One region of the Xanthobacter variabilis genome, then DNA from elsewhere that is predicted to be linked to it. Evidence: riboswitches for the same ligand, from Rfam matches in the RefSeq annotation. Region 1 holds a riboswitch; the other holds the start of a gene.
What was found. Region 1 has a riboswitch for S-adenosylmethionine ahead of V5F26_RS12955 (homoserine O-succinyltransferase). Riboswitches for the same ligand answer to the same signal wherever they lie in the genome.
Positions count from the first base shown of each region.

Region 2: another riboswitch for S-adenosylmethionine. It lies ahead of V5F26_RS09605 (O-succinylhomoserine sulfhydrylase); the one in region 1 lies ahead of V5F26_RS12955 (homoserine O-succinyltransferase).

Region 1 covers NZ_CM195533.1:2,988,662-2,992,062, forward strand. The annotation lists gene V5F26_RS12950 (sensor domain-containing diguanylate cyclase) at 1-341, opposite strand, end outside; gene V5F26_RS12955 (homoserine O-succinyltransferase) at 547-1,473, opposite strand; SAM-I-IV-variant riboswitch at 1,513-1,624, opposite strand; gene tam (trans-aconitate 2-methyltransferase) at 1,739-2,515, shown strand; gene V5F26_RS12965 (MetQ/NlpA family ABC transporter substrate-binding protein) at 2,572-3,357, opposite strand.
Region 2 covers NZ_CM195533.1:2,218,089-2,221,489, forward strand. The annotation lists gene V5F26_RS09605 (O-succinylhomoserine sulfhydrylase) at 826-2,058, opposite strand; SAM riboswitch at 2,138-2,220, opposite strand; gene V5F26_RS09610 (2'-deoxycytidine 5'-triphosphate deaminase) at 2,299-3,401, shown strand, end outside.

The DNA.
Region 1 (3,401 bases):
CCATCAGGCGCACCGTCGTCGCGCCGTACCGGTGCGCCACTTACCTCGAAAACGCGAGTGGAGCCGTTCGCATGCTGTGTCTTGTGGACCAGGTTTTCAATGGACCGGCCTTCAGTCACCGCGCTTCTAAAGATGCTTTCGAAGTCGGGCGTACCATTATTGGGCAGAACGGAGAAATACTCCCGCCCCATTATATCATCTGCGCCGAGGCCAAGCAGAGGGCGGGCCGCGGACGAGGAAAAGCAAAACTCACAATTCTTGTTGAGCTGCCACACCCAGTATTGAGACGCCTCCGTGGCGCGCTGCAACGGCACCTCGTCCAGAACGTTGCTTTGATCCATGGCCAATTGGGGTCCCGCGCCGCAGCTCCAGCTTTATCTACGATCGGAAGAACTTTATAGTTCTTTTGTATTAGGCTACCGTGAAAACTCTAGGTTGGCAGGCAGGGATTGTCAATGTATACTTCTTGGCTGCATTGCACGTCTGGGCGCCTCGTTGAAGCCCGCGCAACGGGGGGCCGCCGCGCAACCTCCTGGCTGGTGAAGCCTACGCATCCGACTGCCCGACGCGTTCCAGCTCGAACGGCGTGCTCTGGTACATCTCATTGATCCAGTTGGCGAATAGCAGGTGCGCGTGGCCGCGCCAGCGATTCTCCGGCGGTGTCTGCGGATTGTCGTCCGGGAAATAGTGGGCTGGAAGGGGCGTTCCGGGCTCCTTCGCCGCGTCCCGGAAATATTCGTTGGCCAGAGTGGCCGCGTCGTATTCCAGGTGATTGAACATGTGCAGCGCCCGGTGGCGCGGATCGTCGAGCAGGCACAGGCCGGTCTCCCGGGAGTCGGCCAGCACGATCAGGCCGCTATCGGCGGGAATGTCGCGCGCGCGGGCCTCCGCCCAGCGGGAGACGGGAACCCGGAAGGTGTCCGGAAATCCGCGCAGGAAAGGCGAGGCGGGCTGCAGGACGCGGTGGCGATAGAGCCCGAACGCCTTCTGCCCCAGGGTGTGCTTCGGCATGCCGTGGAAGTGCCGCACCGCCGCCAGCGCCGCCCAGCAGATGGTGAAGGTGCGGTGCACATGGGTTTGGGTCCAGTCGAACACGCGGGAGAGCTCGTCCCAATATGAAACCTCGCCGAACGGCAGGTGCTCCACCGGGGCGCCGGTGACCACGAGGCCATCGAATCGCTCATGCTCCACCTCCGCCCAGGGGCGGTAGAAGGCGGACATGTGGTCTTCGGGGGTATTGCGGGAGACGTGCTCTGTGATGCGCACGAGCGTCAGTTCGACCTGTAGCGGCGTCGCCCCCAACAGGCGGGCGATCTGCACTTCGGTGGAGATCTTGTCCGGCATCAGGTTGAGGAGAGCGATGCGCAGGGGGCGGATGTCCTGCCGGATGGCGTCGCCTTCGCTCATCACCATCATGCCCTCGGCCTCCAGCGTGCGGCGGGCGGGCAGAAGGTCAGGAATCTTGATGGGCATCGCGTCGTCCTCGGGCCTGTCGGAACTGACGCTGGGTGGCTTGATCCGTTGGTTTGCCGGCTCGGCCACATCCTCTCTGCTGGAAGAGAGTACCACCTTGCCCGGACCGGCAGGTTGGTGTTGGGCGTCGCCCCAACTCTGGATGTGAGGTCGTCTCTACTCTTGCACCGGGCCTTTGGCAACGGCGAAACGCCATGCGGTTGCGAGGTGATCCTTCCGCAAGGTGGTGATGCTATTGTATCCGACCGCCGTTCAGGAGACCCCCATGGCCGATTGGAATGCCCAGCAGTATCTGAAGTTCGAGGACGAGCGCACCCGCCCGGCGCGGGATCTGCTGGCACAGGTGTCGCTGGATCAGGCGTCGTTCGTGGTGGACCTCGGCTGCGGTCCGGGCAACTCCACGGAGCTGATCGCGGCACGCTTCCCCGATGCCGAGGTGCTGGGGCTCGACACATCGCCGGCCATGCTGGAGGCGGCCCGAAAGCGCCTGCCACGGGCGCGTTTCGAGATTGGCGATGCCTCGACCTTCACGCTGCCGCGGCCAGCCGATCTCATTTTCGCGAATGCGGTGCTGCAATGGGTGCCGGACCATGAGGCGGTCTTTCCACGCCTTCTGTCCCTGCTTGCGCCCGGCGGGGTGCTGGCGGTGCAGATGCCCGACAATCTGGACGAGCCCTCCCACGTGGCCATGCGTGAGACGGCGATGACCGGCCCCTGGGCCCGCAAGCTGCGTGATGCCGTCGCGGCCCGCACCACGCTGCCGCCGCCCACCGCCTATTACGACCTGCTGATCAATTCCGCCCAGCGGGTGGACATCTGGCACACCATCTACAACCATCCCCTGGCCAGTGCGGCGGCGATCGTGGAATGGGTGAAGGGCACTGGGCTGCGGCCGTTCATCGATCCGCTGGAAGGGGATGAGAAGGCCCAGTTCCTGGAGGAATACCGCCAGCGCCTGGTGGGCCCTTATCCCATGCGGGCCGACGGTAAGGTGCTGCTGGCCTTTCCGCGGCTGTTCATCGTTGCGCGGCGTGGATCCTGACGGGCCGGCGCGCGGTGGCGCGCCGGGTTTTCGTGTCAAAGCGGCGGGAGCTGGGCTCACCAGCTCGGCAGCACCGAGCCCTTGAAGGTGTCGAGGATGAAGGTCTTCACCTCGGGCGACTGGTAGCTTTCCACCAGTGTCTTCACCCAGGGCTTGTCCTTGTCCTCGGTGCGCACGGCGATGACGTTCACATAGGGGCCCTTGGGGTCCTCGCGCAAAATGGGGTCCTTCACGGGGTCCAGGCCGGCTTCCTTGGCGTAGTTGGTGTTGATGCCGGCGGCATCCACGTCGGGCAGGGCGCGGGGGAGCTGGGCGGCGTCGATCTCAACGAACTTGAACTTCTTCGGGTTCTCCACGATGTCCGCCACCGAGGCCTTCACGCCGGCCTTCGGGTCGAGCTTGAGATAGCCCTTGTCGGCCAGAAGCAGCAGCACGCGCCCGCCGTTGGTGGGGTCGTTGGGAATGGCGATGCTGGCGCCGGCGGGGATGTTGTCGAAGCTCTTATACTTCTTGGAATAGACGCCGATGGGGAAGTTCACCGTGTAGCCCACGGGGCTGATCTTGTAACCGCGATCGGCGATCTGGGCATCGAGATAGGGTTGGTGCTGGAACGAGTTGGCCTGGATCTCCCCGGCTGCCAGGGCGGCATTGGGCACCACATAGTCGGAGAATTCGACAATGGTGATGTCGAGGCCCTTCTTGGCGGCGATGGGCTTCACTGCCTCCAGGATCTGTGCATGGGGGCCGGGGGTGACGGCCACCTTGATGGCCTCGGCGCGGGCGGCGGCCGACAGGCCGGTCAGGCCCAGCGCGGCGGCAAGGGCGAATGCGGTGAGCTTCATGGATGTCTCTCCGTCAGGGTGAGGGGGATGGCCGCGTCTGGGAC
Region 2 (3,401 bases), 770 kb from region 1:
CGATATTTTGTGCAGCCGCCCAGATGGCTGCATGAAAATTGTATAATATGATGATTATATTATATTTTTTACGCACAAATTTCCGGCAAAAGGTCGCCATTGAGGTGCCGGTATGAAGTGTCGATAAAATCCGACGAGTGGTGTCTTGCGGCGGCGATGCAGCCTTGCGGGCATGGGCCGGAGAATGCTGCAGATGTCGGATATATCCGACGAATAGATGCCGTGGCATCGGCGCAACTTATAAGGGGTCTGTGGCAGTTTCTGCGGTTCGAGGGGGATTCGCGTCGGACAAGGCTGACGACAGTAGTTCCCTCGGGGATCGTTGCTGTCGTGGGGAACGGCACGCGGGCGCTTCGGGCCCGGGGGGCGTGGCCGGGGCGCTGGCTATGGTCGGGAGTGGTGCTGATCTCCGCACGCACCCATACGTCTACCGCCGAGCTCATGCGGCGCGGGGCGAGGGGCCTGTTTCTGTCGTCTGGGAGATGGAGCAGGGGCGGCCCCGCCGTGGGGCATGGCGCGAGCGGCGGATGTCCGTTGCCGTTCCGAGGGCGGCTTCCCACCTCGCAGCGCAGGGGCGTGGCGCGGCCGCTGGGTGGTTTCGCGCGCCGCGGTGCACGGTAACGCGCGCGCCGTCACGCGCACCGGCTGGCTGTCTGCGGCCTGTTCGTCCGGAGGTGCATCCCGCCGCCGTGGCCTTCAGCCCCTCCATGCCCTCTGGCTCGTTGCGGAGTCGCAAGTCACCAGGGGGCCGGAGGGGCTGGTTGCCATGGCTCTGTCAGCGGGGCCGCGCGTCGCCATTGCGGGCGAGCGCGTGCGGCGGGTGCCTCAGATGGCCGTCAGGGCGTTGCGCAGGTCGGCTTCCAGGTCGTCGGGATGCTCCAGGCCCACCGACAGGCGCAACAGGCCGTCGCTGATGCCCATTTCCGCGCGTGCCTCGGGCGTGAAGCGCTGGTGGGTGGTGGTGGCGGGATGGGTGATGAGGCTCTTAGCGTCGCCGAGATTGTTGGAGATGCGGATCACCCTGAGCGCATCCATGAAGCGGAAAGCGCCCTCCTTGCCGCCTTCCACCACGAAGGTCACGAGGGTGCCGCCGCCGCTCATCTGCCGGCGCGCGAGCGCCGCCTGCGGATGGTCGTCGCGGAAGGGATAAAGCGCCTTCTCCACGCCGGGCGCGCCGGCCAGCACGTCCGCCAGCCGCGCCGCGCTCGCCTGCATGCGCTCCACGCGGACGGACAGCGTCTCCAGCCCCTTCAGCATCACCCACGCATTGAAGGGGGAGATGGAAGGGCCGGTCTGGCGCAGGAACACCTGGAGCTCCTCATCGAGGAACTGGCGTGAGCACAGCACCATGCCGCCCAGGCAGCGGCCCTGGCCGTCCACATGCTTGGTGGTGGAATAAACCACCACGTCGGCGCCCAGCTTCAGCGGGTGCTGCAGGAGGGGGGTGGCGAACACATTGTCCACCACCAGCCGCGCGCCCACGGAATGGGCGATCTCGGCCACCGCCGCGATGTCGATGATGTCGAGGGTGGGGTTGGTGGGGCTTTCCAGCAGGCAGGCGCGGGTGTTGGAGCGGATGCCCCGGCGCCAGGCCTCGATGTCGGTGCCGTCCACGAGCGTCACCTCGACGCCGAAGCGCGGCAGCAGCTCTTCCAGGATCCAGCGGCTGGAGCCGAACAGGGCGCGGGCCGCCAGCACATGGTCGCCGGCCTTCACCTGGCAGAGCAGGGCCGCATTCACCGCCGCCATGCCCGATGCGGTGGCGCGCGCCACCTCAGCGCCCTCGATCAGCGCCATGCGCTCCTCGAACATGGAGGTGGTGGGGTTGGCGTAGCGGGAATAGACGAAGCCGGGATCCTCGCCCTTGAAGCGCGCCTCGCAGGCGGCCGCGCTGTCATAGACGAAGCCCTGGGTGAGAAAGAGGGCTTCCGAGGTTTCGCCGAACGGCGAACGGGTGGTGCCCGCATGCACGAGGCGCGTTTCCGGATGAAGCGCGCGCGCCTCCGCGGAACCGAGGAAGCTGGGACGGGGCTGGCCCGTTTCGGACGCCGACGACATGGCTGTCTCCACGGCGGAGGATGTGTTGCGGTCCCACGCTTGCATTTGTCCGCGACTTCACGGCACATGCGCGGCGGCGATCCGCTCATCCCCGGCCTTTTAGCAAGTGCGTTTTTAACGTGGCTGCAAGCCGGCCGGCTCAAATTGACCACGAGCGGGATCACTAATGCCGCCGTCCCCTTGGCGTCAAGGAATTCGTTCGTTAAATCGAACGGGGCGGATGGCAAAGCGGATGTGGGGATGCGCGTGGCCGATGTACTGAAGCCGGGAATCCTTCCCGCCGAAGCCATCTCGGAGCTGAAGGCGAAGGGGCTCATCGCCTGCCGGCATGCTCTTGATGCCGATCAGATCCAGCCGGCCAGCCTGGACCTGCGGCTGGGGCGCAGCGCCTGGCGCGTGCGGGCGAGCTTCCTGCCCGGCGCCGGCGTGAGCGTGAAGGAGCGGCTCGACACGCTGGCCCTTCACAAGCTCGACCTCTCCCAGGGGGCGGTGCTGGAGACGGGCTGCGTCTATCTGGTGGAGCTGTTCGAGCGGCTGAAGCTGCCGGCGGACCTCGCCGCCGCCGCCAATCCCAAGAGCTCCACCGGCCGACTGGACGTGTTCGTGCGCGTCATCACCGACGGGGCGCGGGCGTTCGACACCATTCCGCAGGGTTATCGGGGTCCGCTCTATCTGGAAATCTCGCCGCGCACCTTCCCCATCCTGGTGCGCACCGGCTCGCGTCTGTCGCAGCTGCGGTTCCGGCGCGGCGTGGCGCGGCTCTCGGATCTGGAACTCTTGAGCCTGCAGACCGCCGAATGCCTGGTGGACGCGCCCCAGCCGGATGTGGCCGCGGGCGGCATCGCGCTGGGGGTGGATCTGGCGGGCGAGGCGCTCGGTGGCCTCCAGGGGTTCCGGGCCAAACGCCACACCGGCGTCATCGACGTGGACCAGTCCGGCGCGCTGGACGTGGAGGACTTCTGGGAGCCGATCCGGGTGCGGGGGGACGGGCGCTCGCTCGTGCTCGACCCGGATGCCTTCTACATCCTCGCCTCCCGCGAGGCGGTGCATGTGCCGGCGGACTATGCGGCCGAGATGGTGCCCTTCGACCCGCTGGTAGGCGAGTTCCGCGTGCATTATGCGGGCTTCTTCGATCCCGGCTTCGGCAGCGCCGTGGCCGGCGGCCGCGGGGCCCGCGCGGTGCTGGAAGTGCGCTCGCGCGAGGTGCCCTTCATCCTGGAGCATGGGCAGACCGTGGGCCGGCTGGTCTATGAGCGGATGGCCGGGCGCCCCGGCACCCTCTACGGCGCCGACATGCGCTCCCACTACCAGGGGCAGGGCCTGAAGCTTTCCAAGCACTTCCG